Regions from separate parts of the Enterococcus sp. M-BR2 genome, predicted to be linked through region 2. Evidence: a T-box and tRNA genes for the amino acid it is inferred to sense, from the RefSeq annotation. Region 2 holds a T-box; the other holds one or more tRNA genes.
What was found. The T-box of region 2 lies ahead of tyrS (tyrosine--tRNA ligase). A T-box ahead of a tRNA ligase gene usually reads a tRNA of that ligase, here a tRNA-Tyr.

Region 1: it encodes a tRNA-Tyr, which carries the amino acid that the T-box ahead of tyrS (tyrosine--tRNA ligase) is inferred to sense. The anticodon was not compared.

What each region holds. Positions count from the first base shown of each region.
Region 1 is NZ_CM152743.1:320,810-327,449, forward strand. It holds gene murA (UDP-N-acetylglucosamine 1-carboxyvinyltransferase) at 1-329, shown strand, start outside; gene AC1F25_RS01525 (DNA-directed RNA polymerase subunit beta) at 342-518, shown strand; gene yidD (membrane protein insertion efficiency factor YidD) at 650-946, shown strand; gene AC1F25_RS01535 (GNAT family N-acetyltransferase) at 1,126-1,596, shown strand; gene AC1F25_RS01540 (ROK family protein) at 1,678-2,562, shown strand; gene AC1F25_RS01545 (DUF2969 domain-containing protein) at 2,673-2,909, shown strand; tRNA gene AC1F25_RS01550 (tRNA-Tyr) at 2,997-3,077, shown strand; tRNA gene AC1F25_RS01555 (tRNA-Gln) at 3,084-3,155, shown strand; gene AC1F25_RS01560 (hypothetical protein) at 3,278-3,448, shown strand; gene AC1F25_RS01565 (GntR family transcriptional regulator) at 3,668-4,375, shown strand; gene AC1F25_RS01570 (YigZ family protein) at 4,433-5,077, opposite strand; gene AC1F25_RS01575 (DUF7662 domain-containing protein) at 5,204-5,491, shown strand; gene AC1F25_RS01580 (PTS sugar transporter subunit IIB) at 5,599-5,919, shown strand; gene AC1F25_RS01585 (DEAD/DEAH box helicase family protein) at 6,001-6,640, shown strand, end outside.
Region 2 is NZ_CM152743.1:2,468,846-2,475,485, forward strand. It holds gene AC1F25_RS12000 (ABC transporter permease) at 1-559, opposite strand, end outside; gene AC1F25_RS12005 (ABC transporter ATP-binding protein) at 572-1,453, opposite strand; gene AC1F25_RS12010 (TetR/AcrR family transcriptional regulator) at 1,707-2,306, shown strand; gene AC1F25_RS12015 (polysaccharide deacetylase family protein) at 2,376-3,677, opposite strand; T-box leader at 3,939-4,144, shown strand; gene tyrS (tyrosine--tRNA ligase) at 4,250-5,506, shown strand; gene tdc (tyrosine decarboxylase) at 5,798-6,640, shown strand, end outside.

The DNA.
Region 1 (6,640 bases), 400 kb from region 2:
TAACTGAAACAGTTTTTGAAAATCGTTTCCAACATTTAGAAGAAATGCGCCGTATGAACGCCCACGTCAAAATCGATGGAAATGTAGCAATCATGGATGGAAACCATGAATTGCAAGGTGCGGAAGTGTATGCAACAGACTTGCGTGCAGCAGCAGCATTAGTTTTAGCTGGCTTGAAAGCAAATGGAATCACACGTGTCCGTAACTTGAATTATCTAGATCGTGGCTATTATAACTTCCATATCAAACTACAAAAATTAGGTGCAGATGTTGAACGTGTAGACATGGATCAAACTCCTGCTGAAAAAACAGCACAAACGATTGCATAAGGAAGTGGCTGAATGAGTAACCAACGATATATCTTATTAACTCTGATAAAGATTTTAGTGGTGATCTTATTGCTTATCCTTCTTTTTGTAGCCGGAACGATGATTGGATATGGTGTCATCGGTGATGGCAATCCATTTAAAGTATTTCAACCCAGCTTGTGGATTCATATTCGAGACTTTTTTCATTGATAATTAATTACGGTGGTTCTAGTCGATAGGAAATGAGCCATGAAGCAGCATAGGATAAAAGAAAACAGAAGGGAACGTTGACTTTAGTCGCGATCCCTTTTTTTAGTAAAAGAAAAGAAGGAATCTAGTTGATGAAGAAGATATTGATTTATTTAGTTAGAGGATATCAGCGCTTTATTTCGCCTGCATTTCCGCCTAGTTGCCGCTATTACCCAACCTGTTCTAATTATATGATAAAAGCAATTCAAACTCATGGTGCGTTAAAAGGGACGGTAATGGGGACGGCTCGGATCTTACGCTGTCATCCCTTTGTCAAAGGCGGCATCGATTATGTACCTTTGACCTTTCAATTAACGAGAAATAAGAAAGATAAAAAAGAACCAGATTATAAAAAGGTTGTGAAAAATACGGGTAGCACTGAGCAATAAAGAAACAATTTGGAAAATAGCTTCCCATATTTTGCAAAATTGTGAGTGATTGCCGAAGTGCTGGATTTTGAACACCGTCAAAAAAGGTTGTGAAAAATACGAGTAGCACTGAGCAATAAAGAAAAGAGAGAGTGACTATCAAAGCAACGACTTCATGACTACATATATGGAGGTCAAAAATGATCGAAGAACTCAATAAGATAGATTTACCATGGTCCTTGTTATTAGATGCAGATCCTGATAAAGAAAAAGTTCAGGTATATGTTTCAAAGGGGAACGGCTGGATATGGAAAGAAAAAGAAAAAACAATAGGTATACTGATCTATATAGTAAGGGAAAAAGAATTCGAAATCGTTAACGTAGCTGTAGAACCTTCGCATCAAGGAAAAGGGATTGGTGGGAAACTCCTTGAGACAGCTTTTCAGAAGCTTTCACAACTCGCTTCCAGTCAAACTCAGATCATCATACGAACCGGCAGTACTAGCAGTGCTGCGTTACATCTCTATCAAAAAATGGGCTATGTGGAGATTGGTCGAGTCAAAGACTATTTTATCCATCATTATTCTAAACCGATTTTTGAGAACGGAGAACAATTGCGAGATCAAGTGATTTTAGCGATTCACTTACACAAAGCCAGCTTTAACGAATAGACTAGTGATCCGAGAAAATGCTTTCAAATACTAAACATATACATTACAATAGCTTTAGCAAGCAAAAAGGAGAATGTTTTTATGGGGATATTAGTTTTTGATTTTGGCGGGTCGGCTGTCAAATATGGTTGTTGGGATAGTAAAGATGTCAAAGGCAAGGGCCAATTTGCAACGCCTGAATCTTGGAAAGAAATGAAAGCGCAATTATTACAAGTCTATAAAGACATGTGTCTTTCTTTTGAGATTGAAGGAATTGGGATCAGCTCACCTGGAGTAGTGAATAATGAGAAACAGGTAATTGAGGGAATCAGTGCGATTCCTTATATTCATGGCTTTAATATTTTTAGAGATTTGGAAACTTTGTTTCAACTTCCGGTAACGATTGAAAATGACGCCAACTGTGCCGGAATGGCTGAGTTTTATGAAGGAGCTGCTCGTGATTATCAAGATGTTGCTTTTGTCGTGGTAGGAACTGGGATTGGCGGAGCGATGTTCACGAAAGGCCAAATCAATAAAGGTGCACATCTTTATGGTGGAGAATTCGGTTTGATGTTCTTAGAGGGCGATCAGACATTTAGTAAACTTGGTACAGCCGTACAGATGGCTTGGCGGTATTGTGAACGCAAAGGAGTCGATAAGAATACTTATACCGGAAAAGACGTCTTTGAATTAGCAGAAACCGGGGATGAAATAGCAAAAGAAGAAGTTGAGAGCTTTTATACGTACCTTGCAAAAGGTTTATTCAGTATCCAATTTTCATTCGATCCGGAAGTTATCGTATTAGGCGGTGGCGTTTCTGCAAAGGATGGGCTCATCGATGAGATCCAAAGTAGAATGAAGAAGTTGACAGATCAATTCGACCTGCATGATTTCGAGCCACAGATCCTATTGTGTGAATACAGAAACGATGCTAACCTTGTAGGCGCAGCGGCCAACTATATCGCTATAGGTCAAGGGGAGAATTAAAAGCTTTAGAGAAGTCACTTCTTGCATAAAAGAAGATGAAATGGACAAGAGATTTTTGCCTAAGGAATGTTTTATTGGCTGCAATATGATAAAATGTCTGAGAGGTGAAAATGATGTCAAAAAAAAATAAAGATATTGAAGTACGTATCGAAGAAGTAAAAAAAGATATCAAAGGTAAGAATTATGAAGTCACTCAGTTATTTATAGGAAAAAAAATGATTGGTGAAATTTTAGCCTATGGACCAAAAGAATATGAAATTTTCTTTGGTGAAGAAGATTTTGGAAAAGAAAAAAGTCTTGAAAACGCGATAGAAACAGTGATTCGTCACTGGAATCTGCACGAATAAAAAAATATCAAAAAAACTTTCAATAAAGGGTTGCAAAAATCTGGAAAATTAGGTATTATAACTAAGTCAGGTTGATACAAACCTTTCGGAGGAGTAGCGAAGTGGCTAAACGCGACGGACTGTAAATCCGTTCCTTAGGGTTCAGTGGTTCGAATCCACTCTCCTCCATTTCATTGGGGTATAGCCAAGCGGTAAGGCAAGGGACTTTGACTCCCTCATGCGTTGGTTCGAATCCAGCTACCCCAGTATAGCACAACCGTAGGCTCTCGTAAGTTCGAGAGCTCTTTTTTTGCTTTGCTACCTTGTTCCTTGAAGATTCTGTCAAATTAAGATAGAGTTAAGTTAACAAAAAAATTGGAGGGGTCAAAATGAAGTGGAAAGAAAAAGTAGACGAAGCAGCTGAAAAGTTATATGACTTGGTCAAATCAGAAAAATACGATATCGAAGTGAACATTCCTAAAAAAGGTGAAAAAGCAGTCCATGTAAAATCAAAACGCCCAACGAATCATACCAAAAAATGGATGGCTAAAAACCGCTAATAATAACAAAAGATCCATAAATCGGCATTTTCAGCGATTATAGGGTCTTTTGTTATTTTCTCAATAGGACATATCTAGAAAATGAATTCTATTAATAGGAATGGGAAGAAGGATTTGTACCTACATCATCTGTTTATGGATAGACTCCTTTATCTTTTTCAGTTGTGAATCAGGTATATACCAGTTATAATAGAAGAAACGAAAGGATGGGTGTACGTTATGTCGAATCAATTACCTGTATATATACAGATTCATGACCAATTAAAAAATGAAATCGAACAAGGTATATGGAAAGTCGGAGACCGTCTTCCTTCAGAAAGAGAATTAGCAGTGAAATTCAATGTCAGCCGTATGACGTTGAGACAAGCAATTCAAAACTTGGCAGATGAAGGAATCTTAGAAAGAAAGATCGGTTCGGGTACATATGTTGCGCGAGAAAAAGTACAAGAAAAGATGTCTGGCGCGACAAGTTTTACAGAAATCATGGAATCGCAAAATAGAGTACCTTCTAGTCGAACAATCTCTTACTTTTTGACTTCGCCAAGCTCAAGTGAAATGGAAAAACTAAACTTGAGTAAAGATGACACGATCTTGCGAATGGAGCGTATTCGTTTTGCAGATGATGTCCCTATTTGTTTTGAAGTAGCCAGTGTTCCGCAAAAGCTGATCGATGGCTACAGCAAAGCAGAGATTACTGAATCGCTGTATCGCACATTAGAAGAAAAAGGCGGGAAAAAAATCGGTCCAGCGAATCAAACGATTACTGCTGTATTGGCTTCTGAGAAAATCGCAGACTATTTAGAGGTGAAACGAGGAGATGCAGTTCTTCGTTTGCGTCAGATTTCCTATTTTGATGATGGTACGCCATTTGAGTATGTGCGTACGCAATATGTAGGAAATCGTTTTGAGTTTTATTTGGAAAAATAAAAAACAGGTGATCCCTGATTCCTTATTCGAAAAAAAGAGAATCAGAATCACCTGTTTTTATCTATGATCAGTTATCAGTTGCTCGTGATAAGAAACAGGACCTTCTTCAAATTGGACTTGTCCGTTCAGCAGCTCAATGATGGATTCTTTAAAGCTGTCAGCATTTTTTTCATCCACTGCACAGATGACGATGACTTGATCAGTGTATTGGATTTCTTTTATGAAAAAATGCTGTAGTTCAAGATAATTTTGTAATTTTCCTAGTTGCGGATACGTGATCACTACGGAGATCTCCTGTTGCAAGGTACCTTCTACGATTCCAATGTCGGACAATGCTTGAGAGACCGCATGAGTGTATGCACGTATCAATCCGCCCGTGCCGAGTTTCGTTCCTCCAAAATATCGAGTGACTACTGCAGCTACATTGATCAGTTGATTTTTTTTGAGGACTTCCAACATCGGTACGCCCGCCGTTCCACTTGGTTCGCCATCATCGCTGCTACGTTGGATCTCATTTTTTTCGCCAATGACGAAGGCGCTGCAGTTATGGTTTGCTTTCCAATGTTCTTTTTTGATTTCTTGGATGAAGTTTTTCGCTTCTTCTTCTGATTCTATTCGTTTAAGAGAACAGATAAAGCGTGATTTCTTGATTTCAATCTCACTTTGTCCATTTTCTTTGATTGTACGATAACGTTCGATCATCTTGTCACCTCTTTTTTTCGGTTGCTTTATTCAGTATAAAGAAAGTTCTAGGTTGTTTCAACACTATAACGGTTGCGCAATTACTGTAGTATGCGATAATAAAGACAAAGGCAGGTGGATCCGGGGATGAAGGAACGAATGAAAAAGTATGATGCAATTACGCATTATTTGAAGAACAACGGCGGCTCCCAAGTAACATTAACCTTTACCCAATTTGATGAACTGTTGTTTCCCAGTAACGGACTTCCCAAAACAGCCAAGGAAAGCACAGATTGGTGGGCAAATGACTATAGACATCCAGAAAAGGGTGCCTACGGCTGGTTAAATGCAGGCTATGAAGTAGTGGTCATCAATTTGGATAAAGAATATGTCGTATTCAATAAATTAGTGAAATCTAGCTGGCTATTTGATTAAATAAACCGTGTTTAGAAAACGTTGACAAATTTCTTTCTTTTTATATAATAGAGTAACAAACGCTAAGAAAACGTTTGCGTAGTCTGTTTTAAAAAGGAGAGAAAAGTATGGCTAAAAAAACAATCATGCTTGTATGTTCGGCTGGTATGAGCACAAGTTTGCTAGTAACAAAAATGCAAAAAGCTGCGGAAGCAAAAGGAATCGATTCTGATATTTTCGCTGTGTCAGCTTCTGATGCAGATAATAATCTTGCAAATAAAGATGTAGATGTACTGTTATTAGGACCTCAAGTTCGCTTTATGAAAGCTGATTTTGAAAAACGTCTGGAACCAAAAGGCATTCCTTTAGACGTCATCAATATGGCTGATTATGGAATGATGAATGGCGAAAAAGTATTAGACCAAGCAATTACATTGATTGGTGAATAAATAGATTATATAGAACTATCAAACAAGCAATCAAAAAAAAGATTGCTTGTTTTTTCGTATATTTTTTTTAAGGCGAATGATATGAATCATTTTTGGGGCAGAAGGCTTCTTACAAGAGAGATTGAAGCAATGGATTGTGAGGAGGGAAACTTACCAAATTATAAGAAGATCGCAGCAGTAGAACGTTTAGGTAACAGGATTCTTTGTCATCGTTGTGGAGTGAAAACGCCTTTCTTTGAGGGACAGCTTGCAGACTATGGCTATTTTTGCATACATTGCCTGTCTTTAGGGCGATGCGACAGTCAACAAGAGTTATATTTATTTGATCAGCCAAAAGCAGAATCTCGAGAAGTCGTCTTTTCTTGGACAGGACAGCTTACTGAAAAACAAACGGAAATCGCAGATAGGATACTTTATCATTCAGAAAAAAGACACCATCTTATTTGGGCAGTAACAGGTGCAGGAAAAACAGAAATGCTTTATCCGATTTTAGTGAAAACGTTAAAAGCTGGAGGAAGAGTAGCCATTTGTACACCGCGAATCGACGTTTGTAATGAATTGTTTTTACGTTATCGTCCTGTTTTTCCAGAAGAAACAATCATGTTACTCCATGGGAATACAACAACAGCTTATACCTTTAGTTCTTTTGTTATCTGTACGATTCATCAACTATATCGTTTTTATCGATCCTTTGACTTATTAGTAATTGATGAGATTGATG
Region 2 (6,640 bases):
AAGCAAACAGTGCAACGGCACTCCCCAAAATCCCCGTACTACCTACAGATAGCCCAAAAAGCCAAGCACCTTCTGCAGTGATCGAATCTGCTTGAAAAAAAATCATCGTACAGCTGATCGATATTGCTAAAAGCAAATTAATCAGAATACTTTCAGCGATGACAGCTAAAGAGTTTGCTTGACGTCCGACTCGAAAGGAACGAATAAGTTCAATCAGACCAAGCTCCTCTTTTTTTCTCGTTTGGCTCACCACATGCAAAACAGAGATCACAGCAGCAAACAAACTGCAAAAAAGCAACATTTCATTTGCATACATCGCTCCTAAAGTATACTCAGCAGCATTCGAAGCGGGAGTTGGTCCGACCATTGCTATCATTGCCGGGTTTTGCATTGTTTCGTATAATCCAGCTAACCCTTGTCCTGAAGTCAATTCTTCAAACGCAGGGACAAAACCACCAGAAAAAGCAGTGACACCGACTAGCCATATCAAGATCTTTTTCCAGTCACGGCTAAGGTTTTGAGAAAAAAGGGTGGACCAGCGTGAAAATTTATCAGTCATTTCGTTTCCTCCTCATCCTTCATAGTGCCTCATGAATAAATCTTCAAGAGTCGGTGGAATAGATTCAAATTTTTTCACACCTAATTTGGAAGTTTCAGCTAAAATCTCATCGAAAGCTTCGTTGTCAGCAGCAAATTGAGCAAGGTGGCCTTTTTGCACAAAATCATGGACACCGTTCAATTGTGCTAAGTGGCTGTTATCTGCTTCTGTTTCTATAGTAATGGTCGAGCGGGTCAAATGACGCAATTCATCGAGTGTTCCTTCTTCTACGACTGTTCCCTCGCGGATGATCACGACTTTATCTGCCAGCCGTTCGACTTCACTGAGAATATGAGAAGAAAGCAGGATGGATTTGCCCTGTTCTTTCAGTTTTTCAACTTCTTCTTGAAAAATGGTTTCCATCAAGGGATCTAAACCAGAAGTAGGCTCATCAAATAAATAGAGATCCGAATCAACAGCTAAAGCAGTAATCAAGCCCACTTTTTGACGATTTCCTTTTGAATAGTTTTTTGCTTTTTTCTTAGGATCAAGAGAGAAACGTTGAATCAGTTCGTCCTTTTTTTGAGCGTTCCCTTTTCCATGAAGCTTCATGAAGAGATCGATGATCGCTCCTCCAGTCAAATTTCCCCATAAAGAGATGTCACCTGGAACATAAGAAAGACGTTCATGGATAGATAAACTATCTTCCCATACATCTTGACCAAAAATCGTTGCCGTTCCGCCGTCTTTTTTTATAATCCCTAAAAGTGTCCGAATCGTCGTGGATTTTCCAGAACCATTTGGTCCGATAAATCCAACGACTTCACCTGAATGTACGGTGAAAGAGACATCTTTTAAAGCTTCGAAACGACCAAAGCTCTTTTTCAAATGTGTGACTTTGACGATTTCTGCCATAAAAACCCCACTCCTTTTTCTTAAAATATATACTAAAAAAGATTAATCAGTTTAATAAAATGGTTTTATACCTTTTTATAAAACTTTTTTTTATATTTTAGTACATAATATTCTTTTTATAAATTTCTGTCAATGAATTCATAAACAAGGAATTGCTAGCTTGATACTTTCTCAATAGATAGTTATAATAAACCTCAGAATAAATTTGAACTATATATATTATAAAAGTTTAAAATTACGGGAGGCTCTATAAATGAACGGTTTTGAAAAGAGAGCACAAGAGAAAAAGAAAGAGATTTTACAAGCAGCTTTTGACTTGATGAACACAGACATAGGAACCGCTGGAGTGACGATGGATAAGGTTGCTGAGAGCGCTCAGGTAAGTAAAGCGACGATTTTTAAATATTTTGGCAGCAAGGAAGGGCTGATTTATGAAGTATTTTTCACATTTATGAATGATTTAGGGCAAGAAGCGAAAGCGTTGATTGCGGAAAATCTTCCATTTGAAGAAACGCTGATTGCTATGAGTGAAAATAAAATCCGCTATCTCAATCGAGTGAACAAACAATTTTATATCGATTTGATGACATACTATACAAAAAAAGAAAAAAAAGAATTTTCTGACGCGATGGATGCGTATACGCAAGAAAGTTTCAGTATCATGCTTGATCTTTTCCACCGAGGACGTAAAGAAGGAAAAGTGGATTTGAAATATTCGGATGAGTTTTTGATCCTCTATTTTCAAGCAATGGTAGAAGGAATTTCTAAGCCGGAGATATACGCAAAACTGCTTCCATATACAGCAGAATGGACAGAAGTCCTGATCAAAGGTATCGCGCCGAAGAAGAAATAAAGCATAAAAAAAGCCGAAACTGACGATAAAATGTCAGTTCGGCTTTTTTTGTTTATAAATGATGTAAAATCAAGCGGATTCGCGTGCTTCTTTGTCGTAGACCTCATGAACATTGATGAATGCATCAAGAATAGGGTTTTGTCCGTCTAAATCTGATTGGAACCGAATGCCATCAATATTGATTCGAGCATTTCGATAGAAATCCGTACCTAATTGTCCCCAAGCGGGAGTAGAAGCATCTACATTGCAGAAAATATCGAAACCTTGACTCTTCAAGTAAGCAAATTTTTGATTTTCTGCTGAATAAGGCTGCCAGTCGCTAATATCTGCACCAAATGGATAAATCAGGATATTTGTTTTTCCTAGGATAGGTGCAACTTCTTGCTGCCATAATTCATTGTCTTTTTTGACATCCTCTAATGAAGCTTGAGTCATATTCAAGTGTCCCCAGGTATGGGAAGCAAAGCTCCAACCATCTTTCTTCAACTGATCAGCCACTTTTTTAGCTTCTTCGCTCTCTTTTTTTGTTTTTTCGTTATCTCCGTATTGAGACTTGGATGTTCGATAACCTAAAACACCGTTGTAACCTGTCAGGGCCAAGGTGCCTTTTGCGCCTCGATAAGAAAAATCAGGATGTTTCTTGACAAAAGCATCGATCAGAGGAACCATGTCAAAGTCCCCAATTTCTTCCTTATCATTCTCTTTATAAACATTTTTGATTTCATTGTTATTTGATACGACTAATCGGCTAGGAAAACCGGAATTATCCATATATTCATAATAGCTGACATCATCTTGTGAAAGAATTAATGGTTTTTTTCCTTCAGGTAGCGCAAGCCCGTTAAAGGAAAGATTCCCTTGTTCGTCTTTTTGGATCAAATCATTCAAATTGACTAAAACAAAATCATTTTGATAGAGTTGTTCGATTGAACGGTTGAATTCTTCAACAGTTACCATATAGTCTTTATATCCTTGAGCCTGTTGAGAGTGGAAGGCTTTTTGTGGGTCCACGATCAAGCTGTGAAAAAAGACGTGAGAGATCTGAGTAGGATCAGACCAGTCAATTAGTTGTTCTTTCTCCTTTTTCAGTGTTTGAAGAAGCTGCTGTGTTTCCGCAGATCCGTTTTTACTGTTTTTCTCCAATAAAGCAATCGCTTGGTCATAATCATAGCTTTGTGCCAGATTTTTTGCTTGAGTCACTAGCTGTTGCTTATCATCCATTGGCTCTTTTGTCTTTTCTGTTATTTTTTTTTCATGAATAATCGGTTCTTTTTTTGTGTATGCTCGGATGACAAAAAAAAGACTTAAAATTAAAATAACGACAGTTAAAGCAGAAGTGGCTCCTAAAATAATTTTTTGCTTTTTTTCCATATACCTCGTCCCTTACTTTTTCATTTTTTACTCGTCCCGTTGTTCATTGTAACGAAGAAAGAATAAGAGGAAAAGTAAAGTGACTTCTCGATAAATTGCAGAAAAAATACAGAAAAAATAGTTTCTTTTAACAATAGTTGAAAATAAAATGTTCGGGATTAGAGCGGATTCAAAAAAGAAAAAATGAGGAATTTAAAAAAAATATCTTTTTTCTGTTGACAAAGAAAAAGTTGCGCTCTATGATAGACACATATTAATAATAACAAGACGAAGATTGAAACGAAGTAGTTGTTAAAGCCAATGTTTCAGAAAGCTGGTGGTTGCTGCAAACCAGTACATGCTTTAAAGCGAATTACATTTCAGGAGTCTCTGGCAGTGATTGCCACGCGACAGCGTTAAATGTTCGAGAGGTATGTTGGATATCTAGACATACAAATTGGGTGGTACCGCGAGATTTCGTCCCTTGGCTATATGCCAAGGGACTTTTTTTATTTTCCATCCCGAAGAAATACTCAATGACGCATGCTAGCAGGTTCCTGCTTTCATAAAAAAACTACACGGAGGTCAGTAAAATGAATATTATTGATGAATTAACTTGGCGCGACGCCATTAATCAGCAAACAAACGAAGAAAGACTTCGCGAGCTCGTTGAAGAAAAGAGCATTTCACTTTATTGCGGCGTTGATCCAACTGGTGATTCGATGCATATCGGACATTTGATCCCATTTATGATGATGAAAAGATTCCAATTGGCAGGCCATCATCCATATATTCTGATTGGCGGCGGAACAGGAACAATCGGCGACCCAAGCGGCCGTAAAACAGAACGTGTGTTGCAAACGATGGAACAAGTACAACATAACGTGGATGCACTTTCCAATCAAATGAGAAAATTGTTTGGTAAAGACGCAAATATCACATTTGTGAACAACTACGACTGGTTATCAAAAATCTCTTTACTTGAATTTTTGAGAGACTACGGTAAAAACTTCAACATCAACACGATGTTAGCAAAAGATATCGTTGCCAGCCGTTTGGAAGTAGGGATCTCATTCACAGAATTCACTTACCAAATCCTGCAATCCATCGACTTTTTACATCTGCATAAAACATACGATGTACAACTACAAATCGGTGGAGCAGACCAATGGGGAAATATCACAGCTGGTTTAGACCTGATCCGAAAATTAGAAGGACCAGAAGCAGAAGCGTTCGGTTTAACGATTCCATTGATGTTGAAAGCGGACGGAACGAAATTCGGAAAAACCGCAGGCGGTGCCATTTGGCTTGATCCTAAGAAAACTTCACCATTTGAATTCTACCAATTCTGGTTGAATCAAGATGATCGTGATGTAGTGAAATACTTGAAATTCTTTACGTTCTTATCTCAAGAAGAAATTGAAGAATTAGCGAAAAAAGTAGAGACAGAACCTGAGAAACGTGAAGCACAACGCCGTTTGGCAGAAGAAGTTACAAGATTTGTGCATAGTGAAGAAGACTTGAAAGAAGCGCAAAAAATAACGCAAGCATTGTTCTCTGGAAATATTAAAGAACTAAATGCGGAAGAAATCGCGCAAGGATTCGGTAAAATGCCGAACGTTGAAATTTCAAGCACACCTGAAAATATCGTGGAGCTACTTGTTTCCACAAAAATTGAACCATCTAAACGTCAGGCACGGGAAGATGTTTCAAACGGAGCTATAAGTATTAACGGTGACCGCGTTACCGATTTAAATTTTGTCATAAATCCATCCGATGAATTCGATGGTAAGTTTGTGGTTATTCGAAAAGGTAAGAAAAATTACTTTTTGGCCAAAGTAATTGATTAGAATTTAGTAAGTTTTTGCCTTGAAAAAGGGGAATACTATTACAACATTCCAATTTTGAAACCCATCCTAAAATAGAACGCTGGTTGTCGTTAATACAATCTTTGCGAGGGAGTTTACTTTTGTAAATTCCCTCGTTTTTTTTAATTATTTCAAAAGTGCGAACAATTCGAATAATTGATACATATTAAAATACGATTAAAAAACGGTCGAAAGCTTAGTTTACAGAATAGGAGAACAGGTGTAATGTAGGGCTCGACAAAATTTAAATATTTTTTTTAGGAGGGTTTCACTATGAGTGAATCATTGTCGAAAGATCTAAACCTAAATGCCCTATTCATTGGGGACAAAGCTGAGAACGGCCAAATCTATAAAGCTTTGTTGAATGAATTGGTGGACGAACATTTAGGCTGGCGTCAAAACTACATGCCTCAAGACATGCCTATCATTACGCCAGAAGAAAAAAGCAGTGCTAGTTTTGAACACACTGTGAATAAAACAAAAGATGTTCTATCAGAAATTTCAGCGCGGATGCGTACCCATTCCGTTCCTTGGCATAATGCCGGACGCTACTGGGGTCATATGAACTCTGAAACATTGATGCCATCTTTACTAGCGTACAATTTTGCTATGCTATGGAATGGTAATAACGTTGCTTACGAATCTTCTCCTGCAACAAGCCAAATGGAAGAAGAAGTAGGCATGGAATTTGCAAAATTAATGAGCTATAAAGATGGCTGGGGACACATCGTTGCTGATGGTTCTTTAGCAAACTTAGAAGGACTTTGGTATGCCCGCAACATCAAATCATTGCCACTTGCTATGAAAGAAGTGACACCTGAACTAGTTGCTGGAAAAAGCGATTGGGAATTGATGAACTTGTCAACAGAAGAAATCATGAACTTGTTAGACAGTGTTCCAGAAAAAATCGACGAAATCAAAGCTCACTCAGCACGTAGCGGAAAACATTTAGACAAATTAGGAAAATGGTTGGTTCCACAAACAAAACACTATTCATGGCTAAAAGCTGCCGACATCATCGGTATCGGTTTAGACCAAGTAATTCCAGTGCCAGTTGACCATAACTACCGCATGGACATCAACGAACTTGAAAAAATCGTTCGTGGTCTAGCAGCT